DNA from 2 places in the Streptomyces sp. L500 genome. Region 1 is predicted to be linked to the other one. Evidence: predicted binding sites of a transcription regulator. Region 1 holds the regulator's gene; the other holds the start of a gene.
What was found. The regulator HspR, encoded in region 1, represses chaperone genes until heat shock. The targets are predictions, from matches to a motif close to TTGAGNNNNNNNNNCTCAA.

Region 1 (7,387 bases):
TGATCAATCTGCACGGTGTCCAGCTGGGGCACCAGGCCCTCGGCGTAGAGCATCGAGCAGCCCATCCCCGCGAAGCGATCCGCCGCGAATGGGATAACCCGAATGGTGACCCCAGGACGCTCCGAGCACTCGAGGATGAAGTCGAGCTGCTCTCGGGCCACCTTGTCCCCGTCGACCTTCATGCGCAGCGCAGCCTCGTGCACCACCGCCTCGAACGGAAGCGGGTCCGCCCGCTCCAGGACCTGGCGCCTGCGCATCCGGAATTCGATGACGGCCTCAAGGCGGTCGGGAGCATAGCCCGGGCTCAGGTACGTGAATAGGGCGCGCATGTAGGGCTCTGTCTGCAGGAGCCCGGGAACGTGGACTACCTGTATCGCCTTCAGCGCCACAGCATGATGCTCAAGCTCGGCCACGTCCAGGGTCAGCGAATCGATGACACCTCGGTACTTCTCCCACCAGCCTCGTCCCTGCCTGCCGGTCATGGCAACAAGGGCGTCCACCAACGCCTCGTCTGTACAGCCGTAATGGCCAGCCAGCGCACGTAGGCGCTCCTCACCGATCCCGATTCGACCGACTTCGATGTGGCTCATCTGCATCGGGCTGATACCAAAACGACGCGCGGCCTCGCGGGCCGTCATGCCCGTGCGCTCACGCATCTTGCGCAGCTCAGTGCCCAAGCGCACTTGGCGCGCAGTGGGGTTACTCCTGGGCGGCATGCGCCAACTCTCCCTGATCTAGAGCACCTGGTGCGTCACCTTGCCACGCCTAACCCCTGCGGGGCGAACTTCAGCGAACCGCTTGCTTAGTTGCTACATAGGTCCCTACTTTGAGTGCCCCGCCGCTCACACAGCGACGGAATCCGGCCGCCCCGGAAGCGCACCGCCATGCCCAGAACGCATGCGCGACAAGGACACCGGCGGCTCGGCCGCCAACACCCCACCGCAGGAGGCGACATGCTGCCGCACGCCGAAACGTTCGAGTACCGACTCCTCATCCCCCACGACGCCCGCGCCGTACAGGTCGCCCGCGCGTCCATCCGCGCCGCGCTCACCGCGCACGGCATCCGCGAACTCACCGGCCGGGCCGAGCTGTTGGCGGGGGAGATGCTGACGAACTCGATCGTCCACACCGCCGGCACCGCCGAGCTGACCCTCGCCTGGTCGCAGTGGGAGAGCCTCCGGCTGGCCGTGCGGGACAGCGGCGCCCGGACACCGGCGATCCGCACGACGACGCGGCCGTTCGACAGCGACGGGCGCGGCCTCCGCATCCTCCAGACGCTCGCGGACCGGTGGGGTTACACCCCGCTGCACCGCGACCTCTACGGCGAGGAGTCCAAGACCGTCTGGTGCGAGATCAGCCGACGCGTGCCCGCCGCGTGGGCCTGAAACGACACGGGCCCGCCACCCCACACACGTGGGGGGCGGGCCCGCGAGCCGAAAAGATCAGCCGTGCTTCTTCTGCTCCCGCTTCGGACGCCAGACCACAAGCGCACTGGTCTGCTGAACGTCCTGGTACGGGACCAGGTCCCGGCGGTACGACGCGTGGACCTGCGCCTCCCGCTGCTGCATCGCCGCAGCCGCGCCGTCCACGACGGACTGGAGCTCGGCGACGCGGGCGCTCAGCGCAGCGACCTGGTTCTCCAGCTCGATGATGCGCTTGATGCCCGCGAGGTTGATGCCCTCGTCCTGGCTGAGCTGCTGCACCTGGCGCAGGAGTTCGATGTCGCGCGCCGAGTAGCGGCGGCCGCGTCCGGCCGTGCGGTCGGGGGAGACCAGGCCGAGGCGGTCGTACTGCCGCAGGGTCTGCGGGTGGAGACCCGACAGCTGGGCAGCCACGGAGATGACATAGACCGGCGACTCATCAGTGAGCTCGTACGGATGGCGTCGGCGGCCGATTCCTTCCATGGGTCACGCTCCCTTCGCGGCCTGGAAGAGCTCCTCGCGCGGGTCATCGTCCGCTGTGGCCTCGCGGTAGGTCTCCAGGGCTTCCCGGGCCTTGTCGCTGAGTTGGGTGGGGACGGCGACGTCGACGGTGACCAGGAGGTCGCCGCGGGTGCCGTCCTTGCGGACCGCGCCCTTGCCACGGGCGCGCATCGTCCGGCCGTTGGGCGTGCCGGCGGGCAGCTTGAGGGTGACGGGCGGGCCGCCGAGGGTGGGGACCCGGACCTCGCCGCCGAGGGCCGCCTCCGTGAAGGTGACGGGCACGGTGATGGTGAGGTTGTCGTCCTTGCGCCCGAAGACCGGGTGGGTGCCGACGTGGACGACGACGTAGAGGTCGCCGTTGGGGCCGCCGCGCTCGCCCGGGGCGCCCTTGCCGCGCAGGCGGATCCGCTGGCCGTCGGAGACCCCGGCGGGGATGCGGACCTGCATGGTGCGGGAGGACTTGGCCCGGCCGCTGCCGTGGCAGACGTCGCAGGGGTTCTCGGGGATGAGCCCGCGGCCCTTGCAGTCCGGGCAGGGGTCGGTCAGCGAGAAGCCGCCGCCCGAGCCGCGCGACACCTGGCCGGTGCCGACACACGTCGGGCAGACCCTGGGCGTACCGTTTTTGTCGCCCGTGCCGGAGCACGCCTTGCACGCCGCCGAGGAGGACATCCGCAGCGGGACGGTGGCGCCTTCGACCGCCTCGGTGAAGTTCAGCGAGACCTCGGACTCAATGTCCTGGCCGCGCCGGGGCTGGGTGCGGGCGCTGCCGCCACCGCCCCGGTTGAAGAGGCCGCCGAAGACGTCGCCGAGCCCGCCGCCGCCGAAGCCGCCGGCTCCGGCGCCGCCCTGGGCGCCCCCGAAGAGGTCGCCCAGGTCGAAGTTGAACGAGCCGCCGCCACCCGGCCCGGCACGGAAGCCTCCGTTGCCGAACAGGGCGCGGGCCTCGTCGTACTCCTTGCGACGCTTGGGGTCGGCAAGGACGTCATTCGCCTCGGAGATCTCCTTGAAGCGCTCCTCGGCCGAGGCGTCGCCCTTGTTGGCGTCCGGATGGAACTCGCGGGCGAGCTTCCGGTACGCCTTCTTGATCTCCGCCTCGGTGGCGTCCTTGGAGACGCCGAGGACCTTGTAGAGGTCCTTTTCCAGCAAGTCCCTGCTGAGGCTCATCCCCGGCGTCCCTCCTTCCCGTCACTCATCGCGTCAGCCCTCTTCCGGGCCACCGCTCTCCTCGTCGGACGACTCTTCGGCCTTGGGGCCGGCGCCCGGCTGCGGCTCGGCCACCGCGACGCGCGCGGGGCGGATGGTCCGCTCGCCGATCCGATACCCCGGCTGCAGGATCTGCACGCACGTGGTCTCGGTGACGTCGGGCGCGTAGCTGTGCATCAGCGCCTCGTGCACCAGCGGGTCGAAGGGCTCGCCCTCCTTGCCGAACTGCTGGAGGCCCATCTTGGCGACGACCGTCTCCAGCGACTCGGCGACGGACTTGAAGCCGCCGACCAGCTCGCCGTGGTCGCGGGCGCGACCGATGTCGTCGAGGGTGGGGAGGAGCTCGGACAGGAGGTTCGCCACGGCGACCTCCTTGACCGCGACCCGGTCCCGCTCCACCCGGCGACGGTAGTTCTGGTACTCGGCCTGGAGCCGCTGGAGGTCCGCGGTGCGCTCACCGAGCGCGGCCTGCGCCTGGTCCAGCTGTGCCTGGAGGCCAACCTCGACGAGCTCCTCGCCGGCGGCCGGGCCGGCCGGGGCCGCCTTGTCGGCGGACCCGGCGGCCTTCGCCGCGTCGTCGGGGGTCGTGGCGTCGGAGGTGCCTTCAGGCTTCTCGTTCTCGTCGAAGCCCGGGGTCTCCTCCGTCACGCCGACGCACCGCCCTTCGGCTTCTCGTCGTCGACGATCTCGGCGTCGACGACGTCGTCCTCGGCCTTGGCCTGCTGCTGACCGCCGGCGGCACCCGCGGCACCGGCCGCGCCCTGGGCGTCGGCGTACATGGCCTGGCCCAGCTTCTGGCTGACCGCGGCGACCTTCTCGGCAGCGGTGCGGATCTCGGCCGTGTCCTCGCCCTTGAGCTTCTCCTTCAGCTCGGCGACGGCGGTCTCGACCTCGGTCTTCACCTCGGCGGGAACCTTGTCCTCGTTGTCCTTGAGGAACTTCTCCGTCTGGTAGACGAGCTGCTCGCCCTGGTTGCGGGACTCGGCGGCCTCGCGGCGCTTGTGGTCCTCCTCCGCGTACTTCTCGGCCTCTTCGCGCATGCGGTTGACCTCGTCCTTCGGCAGCGAGGAGCCGCCGGTGACGGTCATCTTCTGCTCCTTGCCCGTGCCCAGATCCTTGGCGGTCACGTGCATGATGCCGTTGGCGTCGATGTCGAAGGCGACCTCGATCTGCGGGACGCCGCGCGGGGCCGGCGGCAGGCCCGTCAGCTCGAACATGCCGAGCTTCTTGTTGTACGCCGCGATCTCGCGCTCGCCCTGGTAGACCTGGATCTGCACGGACGGCTGGTTGTCCTCGGCCGTCGTGAAGATCTCGGAGCGCTTGGTCGGGATCGTGGTGTTGCGCTCGATCAGCTTGGTCATGATGCCGCCCTTGGTCTCGATGCCGAGGGACAGCGGGGTCACGTCGAGGAGCAGGACGTCCTTGACCTCACCCTTGAGGACACCGGCCTGGAGGGCGGCGCCGATGGCGACGACCTCGTCCGGGTTGACGCCCTTGTTGGCCTCCTGGCCGCCGGTCAGCTCCTTGACGAGCTCGGCGACGGCGGGCATACGGGTGGAACCGCCGACCAGGACCACGTGGTCGATCTCGGACAGGGCGATGCCCGCGTCCTTGATGACGTTGTGGAACGGGGTCTTGCAGCGCTCCAGCAGGTCCGCGGTCAGCTGCTGGAACTGGGCGCGGGTGAGCTTCTCGTCCAGGTGGAGCGGGCCCTCGGCGGACGCCGTGATGTAGGGCAGGTTGATCGAGGTCTCGGTGGACGAGGACAGCTCGATCTTCGCCTTCTCAGCGGCCTCGCGGAGGCGCTGGAGGGCCATCTTGTCCTTGGACAGGTCGACGCCGTGGCCGTTGGCGAACTGCTTGACCAGGTAGTCGACGACGCGCTGGTCCCAGTCGTCACCACCGAGGTGGTTGTCACCGTTGGTGGCCTTGACCTCGACGACGCCGTCGCCGATCTCCAGCAGCGAGACGTCGAAGGTGCCGCCACCGAGGTCGAAGACCAGGATGGTCTGGTCGTCCTTGTCGAGGCCGTAGGCCAGGGCGGCCGCGGTGGGCTCGTTGACGATGCGCAGGACGTTCAGGCCCGCGATCTCGCCGGCCTCCTTGGTGGCCTGACGCTCGGAGTCGTTGAAGTACGCCGGAACGGTGATGACCGCGTCGGTGACCTTCTCGCCCAGGTAGGCCTCGGCGTCGCGCTTCAGCTTCTGCAGGATGAAGGCGCTCATCTGCTGCGGGTTGAAGGTCTTGCCGTCGATCTCGATCTTCCAGTCAGTGCCCATGTGGCGCTTGACGGAGCGGATCGTCCGGTCGACGTTGGTGACGGCCTGGCGCTTGGCGACCTCGCCGACCAGCACCTCACCGTTCTTCGCGAAGGCGACGACGGACGGCGTGGTCCTGGCGCCCTCGGCGTTGGTGATGACGGTGGGCTCACCGCCCTCGAGAACACTGACGACGGAGTTCGTCGTACCCAGGTCGATGCCGACCGCACGTGCCATGTCGATTCCTCCAGCTGACTTGAGTGGAACAGACTCAAGGGTGCAACAGGGAGACGAACCTGTCAACAGACCTGAGTCAACCCCGCTCAGCTTTTATGTCGGACTTACAGTCACCCAGGGCCGCGAGGGCGCTGCGAAGGGTCGCCTGCGCGACGCAGATCACCGGCGATGCGGGTATATCGCGCGCGCGAGAGTGAGTAGTCTCGAACGGACTGGATAAGTTACCGATTGGTAATCCCGCTCCAATCCTCCATCCCCGCTCTATCCCGCAGGTCCGAGGAGCCCTCCCATGCAACTCGCCGCGATCATCGTGTCGCTGGTCCTCATCGCGGTCGGCGTAGCGCTGTTCGGCCGTGCCCTCTTCCAGATCTACCGCTTCGTACGGCTCGGCCAGCCCGTACCGGCGGGCACCCGCACCGACGAACCGGTACAGCGCACGGTCACGGTGGCCAAGGAGTTCCTCGGCCACACCCGGATGAACAAGTGGGGCGTCGTCGGCGTCGCGCACTGGTTCGTGGCGGTGGGCTTCTTCTCGCTGCTGCTGACCATCGTCAACGCCATCGGCCAGCTCTTCAAGGCCGACTGGCTCCTGCCGGTCATCGGCGACTGGACGCCCTACAACGTCTTCGTCGAGTTCATCGGCACGATGACCGTGCTCGGCATCCTGGCGCTCATCGTCATCCGGCAGCTGAACCGGCCGGGCGGCGCGGGCCGCAAGTCCCGCTTCGCCGGCTCCAACACCGGCCAGGCGTACTTCGTCGAGTCCGTCATCCTCATCGTCGGCGTCTGCATCTACATGCTGCACGCCCTTGAGGGCGCCCAGCACCACGTGGACGGCTACGAGGCGTCCTTCTTCCTCTCCTACCCGGTCGTCTCGTGGCTGGAGGGGATGGACGTCTCCACCCTCCAGAACCTCACCTACTTCTTCGCCGGGCTGAAGATCGCGACGTCCTTCATCTGGATGATCACGGTCGCGCTGAAGACGGACATGGGTGTCGCCTGGCACCGCTTCCTGGCCTTCCCCAACATCTGGTTCAAGCGCGAGTCGAGCGGTGACGTGGCGCTGGGCGCGCTCCAGCCGATGACCAGCCGCGGCGAGCCGATCGACTTCGAGGACCCGGCGGAGGACGCCGTCTTCGGCGTCTCGAAGGTCGAGGAGTTCTCCTGGAAGGGCATCCTCGACTTCTCCACCTGCACCGAGTGCGGCCGCTGCCAGTCGCAGTGCCCCGCCTGGAACACCGGCAAGCCCCTCTCCCCCAAGCTCCTGATCATGACGCTGCGCGACCACGCGCACGCCAAGGCGCCGTACCTGCTGGCCGGTGGCGGCAAGGACGCCGAGGGCGAGGAGAAGGGCACCGAGGAGCAGCTGAAGGACGTCCCGGCGGCCGCCCTGGCCGAGGCCGAGCGCCCGCTGATCGGCACCCTCGCGGAGAACGGCGTCATCGACCCGGACGTGCTGTGGTCCTGCACCACGTGCGGCGCGTGCGTCGAGCAGTGCCCCGTCGACATCGAGCACGTCGACCACATCGTCGACATGCGCCGCTACCAGGTGATGATCGAGAGCTCCTTCCCGTCCGAGGCGGGCACGATGCTCAAGAACCTGGAGAAGAAGGGCAACCCCTGGGGCCTGGCCAAGAAGCAGCGGCTGCAGTGGACCAAGGAGGTCGACTTCGAGGTCCCGGTCGTCGGCAAGGACATCGAGGACCTCACCGAGGTCGACTACCTCTACTGGGTCGGCTGCGCCGGCGCCCTGGAGGACCGCGCCAA
Region 2 (7,387 bases), on a different contig from region 1:
TGCCCCGGCGGAGCCGGGGCAGTGCCCGGCTTGTAGTCGGCGAAGAAGTCCCACCAGGCTCGGTCGACCGAGTTCGGGTCCTGGAGGTACTGCTGGTAGATCTCGTCGACGAGCCACTCATTGGGACCGAACACGTCGGCAGGGCTCTTGCCCTGCCCCGCTTGGTCGGTCGAGACGCTCGAGGTGTTGGGGGACTGTGGCGACACGGCGGCAACCGCCCTCTTCCGCTTCCTAAGGTGGTGGACAGCGGGAATAAAGGCTACGCCTGTCGGGACCCCTAATGCAGGCCACCCGGGCCAGATCGTCGCCTAAGTCACACTCGACCTCTGGTTTCAGGGCACGAAGAGCTGGGAAAACCCGAAGGTTCCGCTTGACCCCGGGCTCTCCTGGGTTCGCCGAATCCTGCCCCACACCGGGTCGGATGTGTGCTCCCACCACCGACCCTACGTCAACTCGGCTCACGAGGACCTCCCGGAAGCGTGACCTTGATGCGGCACCCACGCGGGGACTCGGCCACCCCGATGCTCCCGCCGTGGAGGTCCACCGCCCAGCGGGCGATGGCCAGGCCCAGCCCCGTCCCGCCGTCCGCGCCCGGGCCCTGCGAGGCGCCGGAGCCCCGGTTGAAGCGCTCGAAGACGCGGTGCCGCTCGGCCTCGGGGATGCCCGGCCCCTCGTCCACCACCTCCAGGGCCAGCGACTGGGCCCCCTCGCCCCGGCGGGCCCGCACGGTGACACGGCCGTGCGGGGGAGAGTGCTTGACGGCGTTGTCCACCAGATTGGCGACCACCTGGTGCAGCCGTTCGGCGTCCGCGTGCGCCGTGAGCTCCGGGGGCGAGACGTCCAGGTGCAGATGGACGTCCTTGCGGGCGCGCGGCGAGGAGCCGCTGCCGCAGGCCATGCTCGCCTCCTTGAGCACTCCCGCCAGATACGGCCAGACCTCGAAGCGCCGGGCGTGCAGCGGCACCACCCCGTTGTCCAGCCGGGACAGGTCCAGCAACTGCTCCACCAGCCGGCCCAGCCGCTCGGTCTGCCGCAGCGCGGTGCGCATCGTCTCCGGGTCGGGGGCCGAGACCCCGTCCACCACGTTCTCCAGCACGGCCCGCAGCCCCGCGATGGGGGTGCGCAGCTCGTGCGAGACGTTGGCGACCAGCTCCTTGCGGTGGGTGTCCACCGCCTCCAGATCGGCCGCCATCCGGTTGAAGGCCTCGGCCAGGTCCCCGAACTCGTCCCGCCGCCCGGCCCGCACCCGACGGGTGTAGTCACCCCGTGCCATCGACCGGGTGACCGCGGTCATCTCGTCCAGCGGCGCGGTCAGGCCGTGTGCCACGAACTGGGTGATCAGCAGGGAGGCGATGATCGAGAAGACGGTGATCACCCGGAGCTCGGTCGCCGAGTGGATGGCGACGAACACCAGGAACGTCGTGATCACCACCGAGCCGATCACCAGCGCGCCCAGCGCCGCCTTCACCGACCGATAGGGGTCCAGGGGCCGCAGCGCCTCCCAGAGCCTGCTCCACAGCCCCTGCGGCGGCCGGCCGTCACCGGGCACCGGGATCACCGTAACGAGTCATGCCGCCCGCCCCGCCCCACAGGTGCCGTCATGCCGCCGGGGTCTCCAGCGCGTAGCCCACCCCGTGGACCGTACGGATCCGCTCCGCCCCGATCTTGCGGCGCAGCGCCTTGATGTGGCTGTCCACCGTCCGGGTGCCGGAGGCGTCCGCCCAGTCCCACACCTCGGCGAGCAGCTGCTCGCGGGAGAGGACCGCGCGCGGGGTGTTGGCCAGGCAGACGAGCAGGTCGAACTCGGTCGGCGTCAGATGGACGTCCCCGCCGCGCACCCGCACCCGGCGCTGCGCGTGGTCGATCTCCAGCTCGCCGAGGCGCAGGATGCCGCTGCGCGGGGTGTGCGCGGCCAGCGTGGCCCGCTCCACCCGGCGCAGCAGGACGTGCACCCGGGCGGCGAGCTCGCGCATCGAGAACGGCTTGGTCATGTAGTCGTCCGCCCCGACGCCGAGCCCGACCAGCATGTCGGTCTCGTCGTCGCGCGCGGTCAGCATGAGGACGGGAACCGGCCGCTGCGCCTGCACCCGGCGGCAGACCTCGAGGCCGTCGAAACCGGGCAGCATCACGTCCAGGACCAACAGGTCCGGCTGCCATGCCTCGGCGGTGTCGACGGCGGCGGGCCCGTCGCCCGCGGTGCGTACCTGAAATCCCTCGGCCCGCAAACGGGCCGCGATGGCATCGGTGATCGTCCGGTCGTCCTCGACGATCAGTACCCGACGCTGTGCCCCGGTGGAGGCCACGACGCCGCTCGGGCCGATGTGTGTGTGCTCCATGCGCCCCGCCCCTAAGCGTGTTCCCGTAGCGATGTGACTACGGGTCCTGCACCTGTGGAAGGCAGGGTACGGGCACCCGGAGGGACTCGGCTACGCGGCGCGGATGCCGAGGTGAACGACGTCCGGGACGCCTCGGGCAACGGTGATCTCTTCCGTCGTTACCCCGGCGAACCCGGCATTACGGAGGGCCTGTTCGAACGCCGCCGAGGGCTGCGCGGACCACACCGCGAGCACCCCGCCGGGCGTCAGCCGGTCCCGGCACGCGGCGAGTCCGGTGGGGGAGTAGAGGCTGCCGTTGTCCTCCGTGACGGTCCAGTCGGGGCCGTTGTCGATGTCCAGGCAGAGCGCGTCGAAACCGGGGCCCGGCGCCCGGAGGTACGCCACGAGGTCGGCGTGGACGATCTCGGTGCGGGGGTCGGCGAGCGCCGCCGCCGAGTACGCGCCCAGCGGCCCCTCGCGGTGCCAGTCCACGACGGCCGCCTCCCGTTCGACGACGGCGATCCGCCCCCAGCGCGGCTCCTCCGCCGCCCGGGCGAGCGAGAAGCCCACACCGAGGCCACCGATCAGGACGGCCGGTTCCTTTCGCTCCGCGGGGAGGGCGGCCAGGGCCGCGTCGACGAGCAGCCGCTCGGAGCGCCCGTCCGAGGTGTCCATCAGGAAACAACCGTTGGCGATGATCTCGAAGTGCTCGCTCCGCCGTCTGAGCACGACCTCTCCATAGGGGCCCTCGCGGCGGTCGATGACGGTGGCGGGCGAGTCGTAGCGGCGCATTGCTTACTGCCTCCTGTTGACCGTTCGGTGACTGTCGACGAATCGGCCGACGCCAGTAAGCGTCAAGAGGTTGACAAAGGTGATGGGAGTCACGACCAGAGGTTGATCCGGCGCCCGACCGTGGACCTTAATGTTCAAGCAAGCCCGGAGGAACGCGCGGAAAGGGGCCGACCGAGTGACAGCGGTTGACGCCGATCGGAACGCCCACGCGACGGCCGCCGCCCCCGGCCGCCTGCGCACCGCGCTCCGCCGCCTCGGCCGGCTGCTGCCCACCCCCACCGGCACGCCCTTCACCTTCTGCTACGGCCTGATCCTGCTGGGCACGGCCGTCTACGCCGACTTCGGCGATCAGGCCACCGTCGACCAGCTGCTCCGCGACTCCAGCACGGACGCCGCCCACCTGACCGACCAGCCGTTGGTCGTCCTGGTCGCCAGCGCCCTGTGGGTGGCCGGCGGGCTCTACTCGGCCTACGGCGTGGCCTTCGCGCTCGTCCTCACCGCGCTGGAACGGCGCGTGGGCGGCGCCCGGACGGCCGGGGTCTTCCTCGTCGGCCACGTCCTGGCCACCCTCGCCACGGAGCTCCCGGTGGCCGGCGCCGTCGCGGCCGGGCAGCTGCCCGAATCCTCGCTGCACCGGCTCGACTACGGCATCAGCTTCGGCCTCATGGCCTGCATCGGCGCGCTCTCCGGGCTGGTGTCGCGCCCGGCGCGCTGGGCCATGCTGGGCGTGGCGGGCGCGATGTGCGCCCAGGACCTGATCGAGCTCATCGATCCGCTGGCCAGCGCGGGGCACCCCATCGCGCTGCTCACGGGCATCGCCTGCCGGTCGCTGATCCGCGACGGGCTGCCGGGGCCGGCCCGGGCGCGCGAGCGGGCGGAGGCGGCGGCGGACGTCGTGCCGCCCGCGCGGGCGGCGGTCCCCGCGCCCCCGCGCCGGCGCGTGGAGGGCGACGAGCCCCGCGCCGCGGCGGACACCGCCCTTCGCGGCCGCTGAGCGGCCGGACCGGAATTCACCCCGACGGGCTACCCCGCACCACCCCCCTGGCGATCGCTCACAGTGGTCGCTCAGGTGATCGCTCACAGCGAACAAACCCCTGGGAACAATCACCCCTGTCCCGGGCATTGAGTCGGCATAGCTCAACTTGCCTGCCGAAGGGGAGATCATGGCTTCGATGTCCGCACCGCTCACCCTGCCCGTGCTGCCGCTCGACGACGAGGTCGTGCTGCCCGGCATGGTGGTCCCGCTCGACCTGTCGGACACGGAGGTCCGGGCCGCCGTCGAGGCCGCCCAGGCCGCGGCGAAGGGCTCCGGCGGCAAGCCGCGCGTCCTGCTCGTCCCACGCGTGGACGGCACGTACGCGGGCGTCGGCACGCTGGGCACGGTCGAGCAGGTGGGCCGGCTGTCGGACGGCGACCCCGGCGCGCTCATCCGCGGCGACCGCCGCGTGCGCATCGGCGCGGGCACGACCGGCCCCGGCGCCGCCCTGTGGGTCGAGGGCACCTCGATGGAGGAGCTCACCCCCGACCCACTGCCCGGCGCGGTGGCGGAGTTGATCAAGGAGTACAAGGCCCTCGCCACCAGCTGGCTGCGCAAGCGCGGGGCCTGGCAGGTCGTGGACCGCGTCCAGCAGATCGAGGACCCCGGCCTGCTCGCCGACAACTCCGGCTACTCGCCCTTCCTCACCGTCGCCCAGCGCGTCGAGCTGCTGGAGACCAACGACCCGGTGGCCCGCCTGAAGCTCGCCGTGAAGTGGCTCGGCGACCACCTCGCCGAGCAGGACGTGGCCGAGTCCATCGCCAAGGACGTCCAGGAAGGCGTCGACAAGCAGCAGCGCGAATTCCTCCTCCGCCGCCAGCTGGAGGCCGTCCGCAAGGAGCTCGCCGAGCTCAACGGCGACCCGGAGAACGAGTCCGAGGACTACCGCGCCCGCGTCGAGGCCGCCGACCTGCCCGGACACGTCCGCGAAGCGGCCCTCAAGGAGGTCGGCAAGCTGGAGCGCGCCTCCGACCAGAGCCCCGAGGGCGGCTGGATCCGCACCTGGCTCGACACGGTCCTGGAGCTGCCGTGGAACGAGCGCACCGAGGACGCCTACGACATCCCCGGCGCGAAGGCCGTGCTCGACGCGGACCACGCGGGCCTGGAGGACGTCAAGGAACGGATCACCGAGTACCTGGCGGTGCGCAAGCGGCGCGCCGACCGGGGGCTGGGCGTGGTCGGCGGGCGGCGCGGGGGCGCGGTGCTCGCGCTCGTCGGCCCGCCCGGCGTGGGCAAGACCTCGCTGGGCGAGTCCGTCGCCCGCGCCATGGGCCGGAAGTTCGTCCGCGTCGCCCTCGGCGGCGTCCGCGACGAGGCCGAGATCCGCGGCCACCGGCGGACGTACGTGGGCGCGTTGCCCGGCCGGATCGTCCGGGCCGTCAAGGAGGCCGGTTCGATGAACCCGGTCGTCCTCCTCGACGAGATCGACAAGGTCGGCTCCGACTTCCGCGGCGACCCGGCCGCGGCCCTCCTGGAGGTCCTCGACCCCGCCCAGAACCACACCTTCCGCGACCACTACCTGGAGGTCGAACTCGACCTCTCCGACGTCGTCTTCCTGGCCACCGCCAACGTGCTGGAAGCCATCCCCGAGGCCCTCCTCGACCGTATGGAGCTCGTCCGCCTCGACGGCTACACCGAGGACGAGAAGGTCGTCATCGCCCGCGACCACCTGCTCCGCCGCCAGCTGGAGCGCGCCGGCCTGGAGGCCGACGAGGTCGTGCTGGAGGACGACGCCTTGCGCAAGCTCGCCGGCGAGTACACCCGCGAAGCGGGTGTACGGAACCTGGAGCGCGCCATCGCCCGGCTGCTCCGCAAGGTCGCGGCCGAGCACGAACTGGGCGAGCGGGAGCTGCCCTTCACCATCGGCACGGAGGAACTGCGCCCGCTGATTGGACGCCCGCACCACACGCCCGAGTCCGCCCAGGACCCGGCCGAGCGGCGAACGGCCGTCCCGGGTGTGGCCACGGGCCTCGCGGTCACCGGCGCGGGCGGCGACGTGTTGTTCGTCGAGGCGTCCTTGGCCGACCCGGAGACCGGCGGCGCGGGCCTGACGCTCACCGGCCAGCTCGGCGACGTCATGAAGGAGTCGGCCCAGATCGCCCTGTCCTTCCTCCGCTCCCACGGCGCCGAGCTGGAGCTCCCGGTCGGCGACTTCAAGGAACGCGGCGTCCACCTCCACGTCCCGGCGGGCGCGGTCCCGAAGGACGGCCCGAGCGCGGGCGTCACGATGACGACGGCCCTGGCCTCGCTCCTCTCCGGCCGCCAGGTCCGCCCGGAGGTGGCGATGACGGGCGAGGTGTCGCTGACCGGGCGGGTGCTGCCCATCGGCGGGGTGAAGCAGAAGCTGCTCGCCGCGCACCGGGCGGGCATCACCACGGTGATCATCCCCAAGCGGAACGAGCCGGATCTGGACGATGTGCCGGCCGAGGTGCTGGAGAAGCTGGAGGTCCACCCGGTGTCGGACGTCCGGAGGGTGCTGGAGCTGGCGCTGACGCCGGCGACGGTCCCGGGTGAGCAGGTGCCGCTGGCGGCGTGAGCGGTGACGAATGACAAAGGCCCCCACCCGGGGGCCTTTTGTCGTATCAGGGGTGGTGGCTGACGGCTCGGTCGAGGAGGGCGTGGAGGGTGGCCTTCTCGTCGTGGGTGAGGGCGCTCAAGGGGGAGTCCTCGGAGAGGGCGGCGATGAGGCGCTCACGCAGCGCCGTGCCCTCGGCCGTCAGGATCAGCTGCTTGGCGCGGCGGTCCGTGGGGTGGGGGTGGCGCTCCAGGAGCCCCAGGCACTCCAGCTTGTCGATGACGAACGTCGCGTTGGACGGCTCGCAGCTCATGCGGTCGGCGAGCTCCCGCATCGTCATCGGGCCGCTGAGCTCGCGGAGGGCCGTGGCCTGCGGCGCGGTGAGGCCGAGGCCGGTCGCGGCCACGCGGACGTGGTCGGAGATCTGGCGGGCGAGGCCGTTCACCAGTCCGCAGAGCTGTCGCTCGGCGAGGGTCTGCGGTTCTGGGCTGCTCATGGAGCCATCTTAAGCCAACTGCATCAAGCGAACATCTTTACAGCTTGAATCATTCAAGCTGGAAGCTTATTGTGGAGGCATGACGACCAACTCCCAGCACAGCCAGGGCGATCGCCTTCGTCGCCCGTCGGGGATCCGGAGCCTCCAGCTCGGCGACACCAAGGTCACGTACGTTCCGGACGGCGTGGCCCAGCTCTCGTCGCGCGGCTGGCTGCCGACCAGTACGGAGGAGG

Region 2: lon (endopeptidase La) is a predicted target of HspR. The motif match lies at 4,230-4,248, and genes of this name have one in related genera.

What each region holds. Positions count from the first base shown of each region.
Region 1 covers NZ_JBTOLC010000003.1:2,544-9,930, forward strand. The annotation lists gene ACX9I7_RS05230 (helix-turn-helix domain-containing protein) at 1-716, opposite strand, end outside; gene ACX9I7_RS05235 (ATP-binding protein) at 954-1,385, shown strand; gene ACX9I7_RS05240 (heat shock protein transcriptional repressor HspR) at 1,443-1,904, opposite strand; gene dnaJ (molecular chaperone DnaJ) at 1,908-3,086, opposite strand; gene grpE (nucleotide exchange factor GrpE) at 3,120-3,773, opposite strand; gene dnaK (molecular chaperone DnaK) at 3,770-5,620, opposite strand; gene ACX9I7_RS05260 ((Fe-S)-binding protein) at 5,910-7,387, shown strand, end outside.
Region 2 covers NZ_JBTOLC010000023.1:94,167-101,553, reverse strand. The annotation lists partial or broken gene ACX9I7_RS21245 (2-oxoglutarate dehydrogenase E1 subunit family protein) at 1-206, opposite strand, end outside; gene ACX9I7_RS21240 (sensor histidine kinase) at 449-1,549, opposite strand; gene ACX9I7_RS21235 (response regulator transcription factor) at 1,599-2,336, opposite strand; gene ACX9I7_RS21230 (spermidine synthase family protein) at 2,427-3,107, opposite strand; gene ACX9I7_RS21225 (rhomboid-like protein) at 3,283-4,101, shown strand; gene lon (endopeptidase La) at 4,271-6,679, shown strand; gene ACX9I7_RS21215 (MarR family winged helix-turn-helix transcriptional regulator) at 6,726-7,154, opposite strand; gene ACX9I7_RS21210 (MBL fold metallo-hydrolase) at 7,234-7,387, shown strand, end outside.